Regions from separate parts of the Kitasatospora sp. NPDC058406 genome, predicted to be linked through region 2. Evidence: riboswitches for the same ligand, from Rfam matches in the RefSeq annotation. Region 2 holds a riboswitch; the other holds the start of a gene.
The links. A riboswitch is a leader RNA that binds a small molecule or an ion and turns the genes downstream of it on or off. The one in region 2 is predicted to bind glycine.
Positions count from the first base shown of each region.

Region 1: it holds a riboswitch for glycine, as region 2 does, so the genes downstream of both, gcvP (aminomethyl-transferring glycine dehydrogenase) here and gcvT (glycine cleavage system aminomethyltransferase GcvT) in region 2, are expected to answer to the same signal.

Region 1 covers NZ_JBHXKE010000364.1:745-6,659, reverse strand. Annotated here, with positions in the region: gene gcvP (aminomethyl-transferring glycine dehydrogenase) at 29-2,929, opposite strand; glycine riboswitch at 3,171-3,274, opposite strand; gene ACFWOG_RS38525 (DUF2382 domain-containing protein) at 3,496-4,824, shown strand; gene ACFWOG_RS38520 (MFS transporter) at 4,990-5,915, shown strand, end outside.
Region 2 covers NZ_JBHXKE010000032.1:38,854-51,096, forward strand. Annotated here, with positions in the region: gene ACFWOG_RS09365 (cysteine desulfurase family protein) at 1-66, opposite strand, end outside; gene ACFWOG_RS09370 (IclR family transcriptional regulator) at 334-1,089, shown strand; gene ACFWOG_RS09375 (trimeric intracellular cation channel family protein) at 1,025-1,684, opposite strand; gene ACFWOG_RS09380 (dipeptide ABC transporter ATP-binding protein) at 1,797-2,897, opposite strand; gene ACFWOG_RS09385 (ABC transporter ATP-binding protein) at 2,932-4,014, opposite strand; gene ACFWOG_RS09390 (ABC transporter permease) at 4,011-5,021, opposite strand; gene ACFWOG_RS09395 (ABC transporter substrate-binding protein) at 5,120-6,889, opposite strand; gene ACFWOG_RS09400 (ABC transporter permease) at 6,946-7,935, opposite strand; gene ACFWOG_RS09405 (enhanced serine sensitivity protein SseB C-terminal domain-containing protein) at 8,394-9,326, opposite strand; gene ACFWOG_RS09410 (enhanced serine sensitivity protein SseB) at 9,478-10,272, opposite strand; glycine riboswitch at 10,482-10,587, shown strand; gene gcvT (glycine cleavage system aminomethyltransferase GcvT) at 10,801-11,922, shown strand; gene gcvH (glycine cleavage system protein GcvH) at 12,000-12,243, shown strand, end outside.

The sequences.
Region 1 (5,915 bases), on a different contig from region 2:
TCCGCGGGCCGGCCGTACCGGTCCTGCGTCAGACGCCGTACTCGTCCAGCGGCGGGCAGGAGCAGACCAGGTTGCGGTCGCCGTACGCGCCGTCGATCCGGCTGACCGGCGGCCAGTACTTGTCCGCCGGGTTCACGCCCGCCGGGAAGACCGCCTCCTGCCGCGAGTAGCCGTGCGTCCACTCGCCCACCAGCGTGGCGGCGGTGTGCGGGGCGTTGCGCAGCGGGTTGTCCTCCGCGGCCCACTCGCCCGAACCGACCTTCTCGACCTCGGCGCGGATCTCGATCATCGCGTCGCAGAAGCGGTCGATCTCGTGCAGGTCCTCGGACTCGGTCGGCTCGATCATCAGCGTGCCGGCCACCGGGAAGGACATGGTCGGCGCGTGGAAGCCGTAGTCGATCAGGCGCTTGGCGATGTCGTCCACCGTCACGCCGGTCTCCTTGGTGAGCGGGCGCAGGTCGATGATGCACTCGTGCGCCACCAGACCGCCGGGGCCGGTGTAGAGCACCGGGAAGTGCGGGGCCAGCCGCTTGGCGATGTAGTTGGCGTTCAGCACCGCGACCTGGGTGGCGCGCTTGAGGCCCTCGCCGCCCATCAGCCGGACGTACGCCCAGGAGATCGGCAGGATCGCCGCCGAGCCCCACGGCGCCGCCGAGATCGGGCCGACACCGGTGGCCGGGCCGGCCTCCTCCTGGAGCGGGTGGTTCGGCAGGTACGGCGCGAGGTGCGCGCGGACCGCCACCGGGCCGACGCCCGGGCCGCCGCCGCCGTGCGGGATGCAGAAGGTCTTGTGCAGGTTCAGGTGCGAGACGTCCGCGCCGAACTTGCCCGGCTTGGCCAGGCCGACCAGGGCGTTCAGGTTGGCCCCGTCGACGTACACCTGGCCACCGGCGTCGTGCACGGCCGCGCAGATGTCGGTGATCTCGGTCTCGTACACGCCGTGGGTCGACGGGTAGGTGACCATCAGCACGGCGAGGCTGTCGCGGTGCTGCTCGATCTTGGCCTTGAGGTCGGCCACGTCCACGTCGCCGTCGACCAGGGTCTTGACGACGACCACCCGCATGCCGGCCATCACCGCGGAGGCGGCGTTGGTGCCGTGCGCGGAGGACGGGATCAGGCAGACGTCACGCTGGGTGTCGCCGTTGGCGTGGTGGTAGGCGCGGACGGCCAGCAGGCCGGCCAGCTCGCCCTGGGAGCCGGCGTTCGGCTGGATGGAGACGGCGTCGTAGCCGGTCACCTCGACCAGCTGCTGCTCCAGCTGGCGGATCAGGGTGAGGAAGCCCGCGGCCTGGTCGACCGGCGCGAACGGGTGCAGCTGGCCGAACTCCGGCCAGGTCACCGGCTCCATCTCGGTGGTCGCGTTGAGCTTCATGGTGCAGGAGCCCAGCGGGATCATGCCCCGGTCCAGCGCGTAGTCACGGTCCGACAGGCGGCGCAGGTAGCGCAGCATGGCGGTCTCCGAGCGGTGGCTGTGGAAGACCGGGTGGGTCAGGTACTCGTCCTCGCGCAGCAGGGCGGCGGGCAGCGCGTCGGCGCCCTCCGCCACCTCGACGCCCTCGACGCCGAACGCGGCCCAGACCGCCGCCAGGTGCTCGCGGGTGGTGGTCTCGTCGGTGGAGGCCGAGATCCGGTCCTCGCCGTCCTGGTAGACGTTGACGCCGTTCGCGCGGGCGGCGGCGGCGATCTCCGCGGCACGGCCGGGGACGACGGCGGTGACGGTGTCGAAGAACTCGCCGTGCAGCAGCTCGACGCCGCCTGCCGTCAGGCCCTCGGCCAGCGCGGCGGCGTAGCGGTGGGTGCGGCGGGCGATGTCGGCCAGACCGTCCGGACCGTGGTAGACCGCGTACATCGAGGCCATGACGGCGAGCAGCACCTGGGCGGTGCAGATGTTGCTGGTGGCCTTCTCGCGGCGGATGTGCTGCTCACGGGTCTGCAGCGCCAGGCGGTAGGCGCGGTTGCCGTCGACGTCGACGGAGACGCCGACCAGGCGGCCGGGCAGCGAGCGGGCGTACTCGGCACGCACCGAGAGGTAGCCGGCGTGCGGGCCGCCGAAGCCCATCGGCACGCCGAACCGCTGCGAGGTGCCGCAGGCGATGTCGGCGCCGAGCGCGCCCGGGGACTTGAGCAGGGTGAGCGCCAGCAGGTCGGCGGCGACGGCGACGATCGCGCCGAGGCCGTGGGCCTGCTCGATCAGGGGGGTGAGGTCGCGGACGACACCGGTGGCGCCGGGGTACTGGAGCAGCACGCCGAAGACGCCGCGCTCCGCGATCTCGGCCGGGATGCCCTCGGACAGGTCGGCGACGACGACCTCGACGCCGGTCGGCACGGCACGGGTGTTGATGACCGCGGTGGTCTGCGGAAGCGTCTCGGCGTCGACCAGGAAGACACCGCCCTTGACCTTGGTGACGCGGCGGGCGAGCGCCATCGCCTCGGCGGCCGCGGTGCCCTCGTCCAGCAGGGAGGAACCGGAGGTGGGCAGGCCGGTCAGGTCGGAGACGATGGTCTGGAAGTTGAGCAGCGCCTCCAGCCGGCCCTGCGAGATCTCCGGCTGGTACGGGGTGTAGGCGGTGTACCAGGCCGGGTTCTCCAGCACGTTGCGCAGGATCACCGGCGGCGTGAAGGTGCCGTAGTAGCCCAGGCCGATCATCGGCTGGAGCACCTGGTTGCGGTCGGCCAGTTCGCGCAGCTCGGCGAGGACCTGCGCCTCGCTGCGGCCTGCGGGCAGGTCGAGCGCGGTGATGGAGCGGATCGCCTCGGGGACGGCGGCCGTGGCCAGCTCGTCCAGCGAGCCGTACCCGACCTGGGCCAGCATCTTCTCCTGCGCTGCGGCGTCGGGGCCGATGTGGCGGTTCTCGAAGGGGCTGGCCTGTTCGAGCTCGGTGAGGGTCGCGGGGGTGGTGGGGCGTCCCGAGTTCGGCTGGGCGTTCATGGTGGTCGAGGCCTCCTGGTCACGGACCGGCGGGGGTGCGCACGCCGGACGGCTTCGCCGCTGCGGAGAACAGCGGAGCGGCCTGGGCGGACGAACCCGACAGGCCTCCCCCTCTGTCATCGGGACCTGAGAGCTTCACCCGCGCGGGGGCACGGTGGGCGCCCCGCCGGCTTGCACCGTCGGTGAGGGTGGGGTCCGACGGCTCCCTCGCCGACGGTCCTGCCCTGCTTTCCAGAGTGACCTAGCCCACACGGTACGGATGCCTGAGAGATTCCGGGGAGGAGTTGCTCCTTCGGCGCCCCGACCAGCGGTTTCGACTGTCGGGGACTCTCCCGAGCGGGCTCGGCGGTCGCGCCCAGGGTACCAGCGGGAGGCCGCCCGATCACGGGTGCGTCAGGTCACTCGGCCCGTTGGGCCGTGACCCGGACGGACGACGGCCCGGCCCGTCCGGCCCCGTCCCGGTCGCGGACGTCCGGTTCATGGCTTTTGGTGTGAAGTGGCGGACAGGACGGGCGGGCCGGCCGCCGTCCTGCGGGAGCCGCAGGACGAGCGCACTGGAGGAAAGAGTGCAGACCGATATCGACCCCCGGGACCTCATCGGCCACAAGGCGGTCGACCGCAACGGAGACAAGATCGGCACCGTCGACGAGGTGTACCTGGACGACGCGACCGGCCGGCCCGAGTGGGCCGCCGTCCGGACCGGCATCTTCGGCCGGGACGCCTTCGTCCCCCTGACCACGAGCGAGTTCTCCGGCGACGAGCTGCGGGTGCCGTACGACAAGTCGCTGGTGAAGGAGTCGCCCGACTTCGGCGTGGGCCAGCACCTGTCCCCGGCGCAGGAGCTCCAGCTCTACCGCTACTACGGACTGGACACGACGCTGGACGGGCAGCCGTCGGCGGGCGACGGCCCCGGCTCGGGTTCCGAGCCGGCCGACCTCGACTTCGGCACGACGGCGTCGAACGGCACCCCTGCGGACACGCCCTCGTCGAACGGCACCCCCGGCACCACCGCCTCGAACGGCACGCCCCTCGCGGGCGTCGCCGGAACGGCGGGCGCCGCAGCCGCGGCCGCAGCGGCCGCGCGGAGCCGGCCGGCCACGCCGTCCGCCGCCGCCCCGGCCAAGTCGCTCACCTTCCACACGGCCGCCGCCGCGGCCACCACCACTCCGGCAGCCGGTTCCGGCAAGCCGGCCGACCCCGTCACGGAGGCCAACGTGCGGACCCTCGCCACCCCCACGCCCGCCGCGGCGCCGCCGGCTTCCACCGCGGCGACCGCCCCGGCCGCCGAGCCGCGCCCGCAGTCCGCGCAGCCCGCCCCGGCCAACGGCACCCCGCCGGCGGCCTCGCAGCCCTCGCCCTCGCAGGCCACGCCGTCCGCCACCGGCACCTCGCGCTCCGCCGACGGTGCGGTCGCGTCCACGCCCGGCGGCCCGGTGGAGATCACCTGCCGCGAGGAGCGGCTGGACGTCACGACCGAGTGGCACGTCGTGGGCACGGCCAAGCTGCGCAAGTACGTGACCAGCGAGCCGGTCGAGCGCCGGGTCCCGGTGGTCCGCGAACGGGTCCGGGTCGAGCGGATGCCGGTCGGCGAGGCCGAGCGGGCCGCGCTCAGCGAGAAGGACATCGCCGAGGCGGTGGAGGAGGTCACCCTGCGCGAGGAGCGCCCGGTGGTCCGCAAGTACCTCGCGCCGATCGAGCGGGTCCGTCTGGTGGTGGAGCGGTACACCGCCGAGGAGGTGATCCGCGACGAGCTGCGGCGCGAGCACGTCGAGGTCCACGACACCACCGGGACGGCCTCGAACCCCCCGGTCTCCGCCTCCGCCCCGTCGCCCGGGCCCGCCTCCCCCGCCCCCGACGAGCCGGCCCGCCCACTCCCGCTCAGGCCCCTGGTCTGACACCCGAGCCCGCTGGGCCCCGGCCGATCCGGCCGGGGCCCTGCGGCGTTCCACGGCGCGAACCCTTCGACTTTGCCAAGGCTTAACCCATGGATATTTGACACTCTGAAGTATCTCCCTGCATGGTTACTTCAGTTCATTCACTATGTACGGGAGGAAGCAACCGTGAGTGAGGCACCACAGCCCACCGTCGCGGCCGAGAAGCAGAGCAGCGCCCGGGTCCTGCCGGCCCTCATCCTGGCGATGCTGTCGTTCAGCGTGGTGCAGACCGCGGTCGTCCCGATCCTGCCCTCGCTCGCCAAGGAACTGAACGTCTCCGGTTCCAGCATCACCTGGCTGATGACGGCCAACCTGCTCTCCGCCGCCGTGCTCACCCCCCTCCTCGGCCGCTTCGGCGACCTGCGCGGCCGCAAGCCGATGCTGCTGATCTCGCTGGCCGGTCTGGCCGCGGGCTCCGCGCTCGCCGTCACCACCCACTCCTTCACCTGGCTGGTCCTCGCCCGCGTCCTTCAGGGCGCCGGCGGTGGCGTGCTCCCGCTGGCGATCAGCATCGTCCGCGACGAGCTCCCCAAGCAGAAGGTGACCGGCGGCGTCGCCGCCATCAGCGCCTCGATGGGTGTCGGCAGCGGCCTCGGCCTGGTCGCCACCGGTCTGCTCCTGGAGCACTGGAGCTACAAGTCCATCTTCTGGATGGGCCTCTTCTTCGGCCTGCTCGCGATCGCCCTGGTCGCCGTCCGGGTGCCCACCGACCCGGTCACGGACAAGGAGGGCGGCGCCGACCCGCTCGGTGCGATCACCCTGGCCGGCTGGCTCTCCGCCCTGCTGGTCGCGGTCAGCCAGGGCAACACCTGGGGCTGGACCTCGACCCGGACGCTCGGCCTGTTCGCCGTCGCCGCCGTGGTCGCCCTGATCTGGGGAGTCATCGAGGTCAAGGTCAAGCACCCGCTGGTCGACATGACGATGATGTCCCGCCCGGCCGTCGCCTTCACCAACCTGGCCGGCCTGCTGATCGGCTTCGGCATGTACGGCTCGTTCATGGTGATCAGCAACTTCGCCCAGACCCCGGAGAAGCTCGCGCACTACGGCTTCAC
Region 2 (12,243 bases):
CGCCGTCATCGCGGCGATCGCCTCGGGCAGCATCGGCGTGGTCGCCGCATGGTCCAGGTATGGCATAACCATCCGATTGTAGAGGGCCCCCGGTGTGCGGTCCGGCGGCCGATCCGCCCACCGTACCGATCCGGCCACCGACCGCCGCTCCCGGGCGGCCGGTGACCCGCCGTGCCCGGGCGGGCAGTCGGACGGGCGGGTCCGGCGGCGGGCGGAGGGGCGGACCCGGACGGCGGGGGTGCCGGGCGGCCGGGGCCCGGTAGGGGGCACCCGCCTCGAACGGTTAGCCTGACGGCCACCGCAATGCGGCCGGACGGAACAGGACGGGGCGGAATGTCGCAGTCTGTCGATCGTGCGCTGACCCTGCTCGGGTCGCTCGGCGACGGCCCGGTCTCCCTCGAACAGGCCGCCACCTCGATCGGGGTGCACAAGTCGACCGCGCTGCGGCTGCTGCGCACGCTGGAGGAGCACGGCTTCGTCCACCGGCAGTCCGACCGTCGCTACCGGCTGGGCGGCAAGGTGCTGTCGCTGGCGAACCGGGCCCTGGAGGAGATCGACGTCCGCCAGGTGGCCGCGCCGTACCTGGCGGCCCTCGCCGAGCGCTCCGGCTGCACCGTGCAGTTGGCGGTGCTGCAGGACGGCGAGGTGCTGTACCTGGACGAGTTGGCGGGCCGGTGGGACGGCGAGGCCGGGCGGCCGACCAGGATCGGGCGGCGCGCCCCGGCGGCCGGGACGGCGATCGGCCGGGTGCTGCTGGCCGGGCTGCCCGGGGACGGCCTGCCCGAGGCGGAGCTCTCCGCCGACCTGGCCGCGGTCCGCCGCCGGGGCTGGGCCGCCGAGTCGGCCGAGCACCGGGAGGCGGTCACCTGCGTCGCCGCGCCGGTGGCCGGCAGCGACCGGCGGGCCGTGGCGGCCTGCGCGGTCTCGGCGCCGACCGGCCGGGTGTCGCCCGCCGAGCTGGTGCGGCTGGTGCCGGAGCTGCTCTGCACGGTCGAGGCGATCTCGCTGGCGTACGGCGGTTCGCCTACTCCTCGCTGGTGCGAGAACCGTTGCGGTGCCAGGCCCGCGGTGCGCGCCAGCCGTACTTGAGGGCGAGCATCCGGAGCAGGAAGGCGGTCAGGGCGGCGGCGGTGCCGGTGAGGGCGGTCAGCCGGTCGAGGGCGATGAGCACGGCGACCAGCGCCGAGCCGACCAGGGCGGGCACGGCGTAGATCTCCCGGTCCCAGCGGAGCAGGGAGGGGATCTCCCCGGCGAGCAGGTCGCGCATGACGCCGCCGCCCGCCGCGGTCACCATGCCGAGCGCGACGGCCGCGACGGCTCCGAGCCCGTAGTCGTGCGCCTTGGCGGTCCCGGTGACGCAGAACAGGCCGAGGCCGAGCGCGTCGAGGGTCTGCACGGCGCGGTTGATCCGTTCGACCTCGGGGTGCAGGAAGAAGACGACCAGCCCGGCGGCCAGCGGGGTGACGAAGTAGCCGAGGTTGCTGAAGGCGGCGACCGGGGTGGCGCCGATCACGAGGTCGCGCATCACCCCGCCGCCCAGTGCGGTGACCTCGGCCAGCACACAGATGCCGAAGATGTCCATGTTCTTGCGGACGGCGAGCAGCCCTCCGGAGAGGGCGAAGACGAAGATGCCGACGAGGTCCAGCGACTGCTGCACGTCGGAGGGGAAGATCTGCGAGGTCACCGGACCACTATGGACCCGATGGTCCGGACCTCCGCGCACCGTCCGTCCGGAGCCCGGAGCTCCGGACGGACGGTGCGGGACGGCCTGCGCCGTTCGGCGGGCGGCCCGGGCCTCACCCGGAGACGGGCACCGGTCCGCCCGACGGGGCGGTCCCGGGGGCGGCCGCGGCGGCGGACCCGGGAGCGTTCTCGGGGAAGTGGCAGGCCACCTGGTGCCCGGACTCCAGCGCGACGAGCGGCGGCTCCTGGCTCGCGCAGACGTCCTGGGCCTTCCAGCAGCGGGTGCGGAACCGGCAGCCGCTGGGCGGGTTGATCGGGGACGGCACGTCGCCCTTGAGCAGGATCCGCTCACGCCCGGCCCGCTGCTTGCGGCGCGGGTCGGGCACCGGCACCGCGGACATCAGGGCGTTGGTGTAGGGGTGCATCGGGCGGCTGTAGAGCGAGTCCCGGTCGGCGATCTCGACGATCTTGCCGAGGTACATGACCGCGACCCGGTCGGAGACGTGCCGGACCACCGAGAGGTCGTGCGCGATGATCAGGTAGGTCAGGCCGAGTTCCTGCTGGAGGTCGTCCAGCAGGTTGACCACCTGCGCCTGGATGGAGACGTCCAGGGCGGAGACCGGTTCGTCCGCGACGATCATCTTGGGCCGCAGGGCGAGCGCCCGGGCGATGCCGATGCGCTGGCGCTGGCCGCCGGAGAACTCGTGCGGGTAGCGGTTGTAGTGCTCGGGGCTGAGTCCGCAGAGCTCCAGCAGGTCCTGGACGGCCTGCTTCACCCCGCCGGCCGGCTCGGCCTTCTGCAGCCGGAACGGCGCGCTGACGATGGTGCCGACGGTGTGCCGGGGGTTCAGCGAGGAGTACGGGTCCTGGAAGATCATCTGGATGTCACGGCGGAGCGGCCGCATCGCGCCGACGCCCAGGTGGGTGATGTCGGTGCCCTCGAACTCGATCGTCCCGCCGGTGGGTTCGTCGAGCCGGGTGACCAGCCGGCCCATCGTGGACTTGCCGCAGCCGGACTCGCCGACGACGCCCAGGGTCTCACCGGCGTTGACCGTGAAGTCGATGCCGTCGACCGCGCGGACGGCGCCGGTCTGGCGCCGCAGCAGGCCGCCGTGGATCGGGAAGTGCCGGGTCAGGCCGGCCACCCGGAGCAGCGGCTCCCGGTCGGGGGCGGGTGCGGGAGAAGGGATGGCCGCCGCCTGAGTGTCCGTCATCGGTTCTCTCCAGAGAGGTGGTACGGGGCGGGGCTCACAGTCGGGGCGCGATCTCTTCGGTGAAGATGCGGTGCCGGTCGGCGGTCGCGAGGTGGCAGGCGGCGTGGTGTCCGGCCGCGGCCTCGGTGAGCACCGGGACCTCGCCGGCCGAGCGCCCGCCGGTCAGCTCGGCGTACGGGCAGCGCGGGTGGAAGGCGCAGCCGGACGGCACGTTGATGAGGCTGGGCGGGGTGCCCCTGACCGGGACGAGCCGGTCCTGGAGCTCCCGGTCGAGGCGCGGCATCGAGCCCAACAGGCCCCAGGTGTAGGGGTGTTCGGGCGCGTCGAAGAGGGTCTCGGCCGGGCCGCGTTCGACGCACTTGCCGCCGTACATGACGAGGATGTCGTCGGCGAGCTCGGCGACCACCCCGAGGTCGTGGGTGATGATGATGACGGCGGAGCCGAACTCCTCCTGGAGGTCGCGGATGAGGTCCAGGATCTGCGCCTGGACGGTGACGTCCAGGGCGGTGGTGGGCTCGTCGGCGATCAGCAGCGAGGGGTCGTTGACCAGGGCCATGGCGATCATCGCGCGCTGGCGCATGCCGCCGGAGAACTGGTGCGGGTAGTCGTCGACCCGGCGGTCGGGCTGCGGGATGCCGACCCGGTCGAGCATCTCGACCGCGCGGGCCCGCGCCTGCCTCTTGGTGGCCCGCGGGTGGTGCACCCGGTAGGCCTCGACGATCTGCTGCCCGACCGTGTAGTACGGGTGCATCGCGGTGAGCGGGTCCTGGAAGATCATCGCCATCTGGCGGCCGCGCAGCTGGCGGACCCGGTCCGGGCCGGCCGCGACCAGTTCCTCGCCGTCCAGCCAGATCTCGCCGCCGATCCGGGCCCGCTTGGAGCGGTGCAGGCCCATGATGCCGAGCGAGGTGACGGACTTGCCGGAGCCGGACTCGCCGACGATGCCGAGGGTCCGCCCCTTGCTGAGGTCGAAGCTGACCCCGTCGACCGAGCGGACCAGGCCGTCGTCGGTGTCGAAGTGGATCCGCAGGTCCCGGACGGAGAGGAAGGCATCCCCCGTCGGGGCGGACCCGGTCGGGGCGGCCTCGGGTGCCGCGGTCTTCTGGAGCTCGGTCACGACAGCCTCACCCGGGGGTCGACAAGGGCGTACAGGAGGTCAACCACGAGGTTGCACAGGACGATGAAGAACGCGGCGAGCAGGGTGACGCCGAGGATCTTCGGCAGGTCGTTGTCCTTGATCGCGGAGACCGCGAAGAAGCCGACGCCCTGGAGCGAGAAGACCTGCTCGGTGATGAGCGCGCCACCGAGGAGCAGGCCGAGGTCCATGCCGAAGATGGTGACGACCGGGGTGAGCGCGGCCCGCAGGCCGTGCCGGACGACCACCTTCCGCTCGGCCAGGCCCTTGGCCCGGGCGGTGCGGATGTAGTCCTCGCTCATCGTCTCCAGCATGCCCGCGCGGGTGAGCCGGGCGTAGAGCGCGGAGTACAGGAAGGCGAGGGAGATCCACGGCAGGATCAGGTTGCGCGCCCACATCAGCGGGTCGTCGGTGAAGTTGGTGTACTGGAGGTTGTCCAGGATCGGCCACTCGTAGCTGAAGAGCGTGAGCAGCAGCGCACCGGTGAAGAAGACCGGCAGCGAGACGCCCGCCAGGGCGACGCCCATGGAGAGCCGGTCGAAGATCGACTTCGGCTTGAGCGCGGAGATCACGCCGGTGGTGACGCCGGAGACGAGCCAGATGACGGCGGCGCCGATGGCCAGGGAGATGGTGACCGGGATGCGCTTGGTGAGCTCCGGCCAGACCTCCAGGTGGTTCTTGAACGAGTAGCCGAAGCACGGCACGTGGCAGGTGGCGGGGTCAGGGCCGAAGTTGTACTCGGCACCGGCGACCAGCGCCTTCAGGAAGTTCCAGTACTGGGTGTACAGCGGCTGGTCGAACCCGAGGTTCTTCTTGACCGCCGCGATCGCCTCGGGGGACGGGTTCTTCCCGATGTACTGGGCGGCGAGCTGGTCGGTGGTCTCGCCGGCCAGACGCGGGAGCAGGAAGAAGATCGCGAAGGTGACCGCGCTGACCACCAGCAGCAGCACCGCGGCGGCCAGCGTCCTGCGGATGATGTAGGCAAACACAGTTGGGCGGCTCCGGCGGCCCGCCGCCGTCCGGGATCCTCCGGACGACGGCGGGCGCCGCTGCCTTCACCTGCCTTCAGGGATGCGGAGCCAGGCTCTTACTTGGTGGTGCCGATGTTCAGGTAGTCGTACTCACCCGAGAAGGCCGGCGTGGAGACGAGGTTGGTCGCGCTGTCCGGGCGGTACAGGAAGACCTTGAAGTAGGTCAGCGGGACGTAGACGGCCGCGTCCATGACCTTCTTGTCGATCTGGGCGTAGATCTTCTCGCGGGCCGCCTTGTCGGTGTTGACCGCGGCGTCGTCGATCAGCTTGTTGACCTCGGGGTCGTTCAGCTCGGCGAGGTTGCTGTTGCCGGAGGCCTTGATCGAGCGGCCGTCGACGATCTGCTGCAGGAAGCCGTAGCCGGTCGGCCAGTCGGAGCCCCACTGCATCATCATCAGGCCGACGTTCTTCTCCTTGTTGAACGCCGGGACACCGACGTGGTCGGAGAGGTACTTGCCCTGCGGGTACTGCTGGATCTCGGCGTTGATCCCGACCTTCTTCAGCGCGGCCTGGATCGAGGTCGCGGCGGCGATCTCCGGGCCGCGCTCGGTGCGCGCGGTGATGACGGTGTCGAAGCCGCCGGGCTTGCCGCAGGCCTTCAGGGCGTCCTTGGCCTTGGCCTCGTCGCCCTTGTTGTCCTTGGTCTGGTAGGTGTTGAAGTCTTCGTGACCCGGGATGTCCGGCGGCAGCACGGTGTTGGCGACCGCGCCGCGGATCGGGCCGCCGATCGCGGTCTGCACCGAGACCTTGTCGATGGCGTACTGGACGGCCTTGCGGCACTCGACGTTGTCGAACGGCGCGACCTTGGAGTTGATCGCGGTGTAGACCAGACGGCCGCCGTAGGCGTTGTCGGTGGAGGCCTTGAGCTTCGGGTCCTGGAGGATCTTCGCCTGGGTCTGCTGGTCGACGCCGGCGCCGACCAGGTCGACCTGGGCGTTCCCGGCGAGCAGGTCCTTGTCGATCGTGGACTGCTCGATGTTCATCTTGAGCACGATCTTGTCCGGCAGCTGCTTGCGGATCGGGTCGGTGCTCTTGTCCCAGTTGGTGTTCGGGACCAGGACCGCCTGCTTGCCGTCCTCGTAGCTCTCGAACTTGTAGGTGCCCGAGGAGATGACGTGCTTCACGTAGTTGGAGCCGGTGTCCTTGTCCTTCGGGACCGGCACCGTCTGCGGGGCGGAGACCAGGTAGTCGAAGTCCGCGAAGGCGTGCTTCAGGTGGAAGACGATGGTCTGGTCGTCCGGCGTCTCGATGGACTTGAGGTCGCCTTCCTTGTCCTTGTACGGACCCTGGTACGGCGTCTCGTTGTCGACCAGCATCTCCTTGAAGTACGTCGGGCCGTTGGAGTTGACCTCCGGCGCGTAGTTGGAGCGCAGCACCGCGTACTTGACGTCCTTGGACGTGATCGGCGTGCCGTCCTCGTACTTCAGGCCCGCGCGCAGCTTGTACGTCCAGGACAGGCCGTCCGCGCTGGCCTGGCCGAGCGACTCGGCCAGGTCCGGGACGAGCTTCTGGCCGTCCGGCTGGAAGGTGGTGAGCGGACGCCCGTACAGGCGGGAGAAGTTGTAGATGTACGCGTAGTACGTGTTGCCCGGGTCCAGCGAGTCCGGCGTGCCACGCATCTCGTACGTGACGGTGCCGCCCTTCTTGTCCGAGGCGTTGACGATGCCCTTGGTGGCCGCGTCGGCGCCGGAGGCACCGCCGGCCGCGGAGCTACCGGTGGCGGTGGACTTGGCGTCGTCGCTCTTGGAGCTCGACGAACAGCCGGTGACGACCAGGACCGCGGCGGCAGCTGCGGCGGTCAGTGCGACGGTACGGGACCTGCGCATGGGTGGGATCAACCCCTTGAGGAAGTGGTGGCCGAACGGAGGGTCCTGACGCTGGGTCAGTTGCTCTTGGGATCGAGGGCGTCACGGAGCCCGTCGCCGAGCAGGTTGAAGGCGAGCACCGTCAGGAAGATCGCCATACCGGGGACCACCATGTACTGGGGGTCCACCTGGTAGTACTGGATCGCGTCGTTGAGCATCCCGCCCCAGGAGGCCTGGGGTGCCTGGATGCCGACGCCGAGGAAGCTGAGGCCCGCCTCGAAGAGGATGTTGGTCGGGATCAGCAGGGTCGAGTAGACCAGGATCGGACCGACCAGGTTCGGCAGGAGCTCCTTGAACAGGATGAACGGACCCCGCGCGCCGAGGCTGCGGGCCGCGTAGACGAACTCGCGCTCGCGCAGCGAGAGGGTCTGGCCGCGCACGATCCGGCCCATGTAGGGCCAGTTGAAGAAGCCGATCACGAAGATCAGCACGGCGATGTGCAGCGGGAGGCCGTGCAGGCCGAACGCGCCGCCCTGGAGCGAGGCGGAGATCGCGATGGCGAAGAGCAGCAGCGGGAAGGCGAGGAAGACGTCCATCACCCGGCTGATCAGGGTGTCCACCCACCCGCCGTAGTAGCCGGCCATCACGCCGAGCACGGTGCCGATGGTGTTGGACAGGAGGGTCGCGCCGAAGGCGACCAGCAGGGAGACCCAGGAGCCCTCGATGACGCGGGAGAGCAGGTCACGGCCCTGCAGGGGGTCGACACCGAGCGGGTGGTCCCAGCTCATCCCGCCCCAGTCGCCCAGCGGCAGGCCGCCGAGGTTGGCGTCCAGCAGGTCCTGGTTGAGCGCGTCGGGGTCGAGGCCGAAGACCGATTCGATCGGCTTGGCCAGCACGGCGAGCAGGATCAGCAGGATCACGACGACGCCGCCTGCGACGGCGGCCTTGTCCCGCTTGAAGCGGGTCCAGGCGATCCGGCCGAGCGAGCGGCCCTCGATCTTGTTGGCCGGGCTCGCGGCGGCTGCTGCCTCCGGAGCGTTGCCGGCGGTCTTGACGGGTGCGGTCATGGTCAGTTCGGTCCCCTCGCCGACGGTGGCCGGCCCACGGGTGCCGGACGCCGGGATCGGCGGTACGGCTGGTGCGGACGTGCGGGCATGCGGAGTGCGGTGTTCCCAGCGGTACGGCGTGCTCAGTACTGCTGCCACGCGGCATGGGCATCACGTGGATATTGCGGTCCGTCAGCGCGTTCGCCTTTGTGAGGCGCCAACCACGCGCGGCGGCTGTTGCAGAACTCTCTGCCATCCGAACTGGCTTGCGCCAGCCCTGACAACCGACAGATGCCCAACTGTGATCTGCGCCCATGCACCTCCCTGATCCCCGGTATATCCCTCTTCACACAGCTGTAACAGCCATGTCAAGATGATGGCCACCGACTTCGGGAAGTTCGTCCGGAAAACGTCGGAACCGGCCTGACTTGTCGTCAGACCGGTTCCGGAAAAGGAACGTTGCTATTGCGTTTGGCGGCTCAGCGCCCGGGGTAGCCGGGCCACGGCTGCTGGGGCGGCGGCTGCTGCCCCGGCCAGCCCGGCGCGGGCGGGTGCGTGCCGTAGCCGTAGCCGGGCCCCTGCTGCGAGGCGTAGGGCGGCGGCGGCACCGGCGGGTACGGCCCCTGCGGGCGGCCCGTCCCGGCCGCCTCCCGGTCGTAGAACGGGCGCGCGTTGGCCCGCATCCAGAGCGCCACCGGGTCGAACTCGTCCGCCATCGCCACCGTCGAGACGGCCAGGCCCTCCGGCGCGACCGCGATCGCCCGCTGCATCAGCGCTCGCACGGCCTCCACCGTGGGCGGCGAACTCTCGTACAGCTCAAGGCCGATGGCCAGGTACGGCTCGCCCACCGTCGGGCGCACCCAGGCCCGGCGCAGCGCCCGCACCGCCCGCACCTCGACCGCCTGGCGCTCCAGCAGCGCGAAGAACTGCTGCGCCGGCACCTGCGGCTCGCTCAGCTTCAACGGACCGGCCGGCAGCCGGTCCAGCCCCGCCGCGACCCGGCGCAGGTCCGCCCAGGGCACCCCGACACCGCCACCCGGCGCGTGCGGGTTCAGCCAGAGCCCCCAGCGGGTCCGGAACAGCGAGGCGGCGATCTCCCGGCCGGAGATCACCTCGTGCGCCCGGGCCCAGCCGGACGCCGTCAACTGCTCGGGCGAGGTCACGGCCGGCGCGTAGCCGTGGCCGCTGATCTCCATGTTCCCGTACTGGGCGTCCGCGCTGCCCGGCGTACCGTGCCAGAGGAGCATCCAGACCTGCCCCTCGGCCAGCGCGTGCAGCAGCGTCTCGTACGCCTCGTAGCGCTCCGGCGCCACCTCGCGCAGGGCGCGCTCCAGCGCGCCCTGATCCGGACGTCCGGTGGGTGCCTGGCCCCAGGGCCCCGGTGCACCGCCCGCTACCGCTCCCGCACTCATGCGCCCACCTCGCTGCGCCTCTTCGTTCCTCGTCTGCCACCGGCGGCCCCGCGGCCGCCAGGACGCACCCTATGGGGCGCCGCCGACCACCGCCACGCCGACGTGCCAGGGTGCGCACCGCTCCCCCGCCCGACCGCGGCCGGGGGCCGGATCAACCCCGTACGTAGAAAGGGGCGACCCGGTTCAGCATCCAGTCGACCACCGGGTCGTCCGCGAGGTCGAGCAGTACGAGGTGGACGCCGCCGGGCAGCGGCGCGGTTCCCAGCGCGCGCCCCAGCGCCTCGTTGACCGCCCCCGGGTCGGCCGGGGCCGACGGATCGAGCTGGACGCCCACGAACATCACGGTGGGCTCGCCCTCCACACTGGCCAGTGCCCGCCGCGCGGTCAACACCCCCGGCAGGGCGAACAGCTCGTTCCGGCAGGCGGCCAGGAACGGCTCCGGGTCCTCGCCCGGCACCGGCTCGCGCAGCGCCACCCGGCCGCCGGACGGCGCGTCCCCGGCCTCCCAGCGGTCCTCGCGCGGCCCGCGGCGCAGTTCGGCCACGCCCTCCGGCGGCACCGGGATGCCCACCGCCGCCTCCGGGTTGACCGCGACCCCCACGCCCAGCGGCAGGCCCCGGGCGAACTCCCACATCGGCGCGACCGCGAAGGCCATCCCCGGCGCCTGCTGGACGAACACCTCCTGCGAGGAGAACACCGGCACGTACGGGTCGCCGGCCAGCTCGACGACCGGGAGGTCCAGCGACTGCCCCTGCGGGTCGCCGCCGGCCGGCAGCGGGATCCACACCTGGCTGCGGGCCAGCACCTCGATCACCCGGGGGGTCGCCCCCGGATCACCGAGCGCGGCGGTGAGCACCTGCTCCAGCTCGTTGGCCGGCCATCCGCCGCCCGGCGGCACCGGCTCCTGGCCGCCCCACCCCTGCTGCTGCTCCACCGGGTTCCCCATGCGCCGCTGTACCGCCCTCCGCTCGCCGACGCCCGCAGCCTAGCGGGCACCGCCCCGGCCCTGCTCCGGAGCGCCCCGGCGCCGGGCTCCCCGGTGGCCGGATCCCCCGGCCCGGCCCCTCCCCCTCTCCCCTCATCCGGGCGGACGTGCCATGATGTCCGCGTCTCGGGTGTATTCCCACCGAGGCCCCTAACTCCATACCGGCCGCTCGAACCCGCGCGGGAGAGTCCGGAGTGCCCCGTCTGGTGGCACAGCCGGCGCCGAAGGAGCAAGTCCTCCCCGGAATCTCTCAGGCACCCCTACCGCACGGGTTAGGCACATCTGGAAAGCGGCGCACGGCCCTGCCGTACGCCCACCCACGGTGCAAGCCGCCATGCTGTTCCCGTAGGACAGCGCGCGGTGAAGCTCTCAGGTTCGACGACAGATGGGGAGGCCCAGCCGCCGCATGCCCGCGCGCAGGGTCGGTCCCGAGCAGGGCCGGCTCCGGCGCGTGCACCCCTGAGTGCCCCGACCGAGGAGTTCCTGGCCATGTCGTCCCTCCGCCTGACCGCGCTCGACGCGCTGCACCGCGCCCTCGGCGCGACCATGACCGACTTCGCCGGCTGGGACATGCCGCTGCGCTACGGGAGCGAGCGCGAGGAGCACCTCGCCGTCCGCACCAGGGCCGGCCTCTTCGACCTCTCCCACATGGGCGAGATCACCGTCACCGGCCCGCAGGCCGGCGAGATGCTGGACCACGCGCTGGTCGGCTTCGTCTCCGCGCTCGGCGTGCTGCGCGCCCGCTACACCATGATCTGTGCCGAGGACGGCGGCATCCTGGACGACCTGATCGTCTACCGCCTGCGCGAGGACGCGTTCCTGGTCGTCGCCAACGCCTCCAACGCCCAGCTGGTGCTGGACGAGCTGATCGCCCGCGCCAAGGGCTTCGACGCCGTCGTCACCGACGACCGCGACACCTACGCGCTGATCGCCGTGCAGGGCCCGGAGGCCACCGGCATCCTGGCCGACACCACCGACGCCGACCTGCCCGGCCTGAAGTACTACGCGATCCTCCCGGCCCAGGTGGCCGGCCGCGACGTGCTGCTCGCCCGCACGGGCTACACCGGTGAGGACGGCTTCGAGATCTTCTGCCACCCGGGCGACGCCGAGCAGATCTGGCAGTCGCTGACCGCGGCCGGCGCCGACCGCGGCCTGGTCCCGTGCGGTCTCTCCTGCCGCGACACGCTGCGCCTGGAGGCCGGCATGCCGCTGTACGGCCACGAGCTGTCCACCGAGCTGACCCCGTTCGACGCCGGCCTGGGCCGGGTCGTCCGCTTCGACAAGACCACCAACGAGGGCGCGTTCATCGGCCGCAAGGCGCTGGAGAAGGCCGCCGCCGCGGCCGAGGCCAACCCGCCGCGGGTGCTGGTCGGCCTGGTCTCCGAGGGCAAGCGCGTCCCGCGCGCCGAGTACAGCGTGGTCTCCGCCGACGGCGAGCCGATCGGCCGGATCACCTCCGGCGCCCCCTCCCCCACCCTGGGCAAGCCGATCGCGATCGCCTACGTGGACGCGGCGCACGCCGCCCCCGGCACCACCGTCGCGGTGGACGTGCGCGGCAAGCACGAGCCCGTCCAGGTCGTGGCGCTGCCGTTCTACAAGCGCGCCCGCTGACCCCTTCCCCTTCCCGAGGCATGCCCGCCCACCGGGCCGCTTCGTCGTACCCGCTTCCCATCCTGGAGAATGACGTCATGAGCAACCCCCAGCACCTGCAGTACACCAAGGAGCACGAGTGGCTGACCGTCGCCGAGGACGGCGTCTCCACGGTCGGCATCACCAAGCACGCGGCCGACGCCCTCGGTGACATCGTCTACGTGCAGCTGCCCGAGGTCGGCGACACCGTGACCGCCGGTGAGACCTGCGGTGAGCTGGAGTCCACCAAGTCGGTGAGCGACCTCTACTCGCCGGTGACCGGCGAGATCACCGAGGTCAACC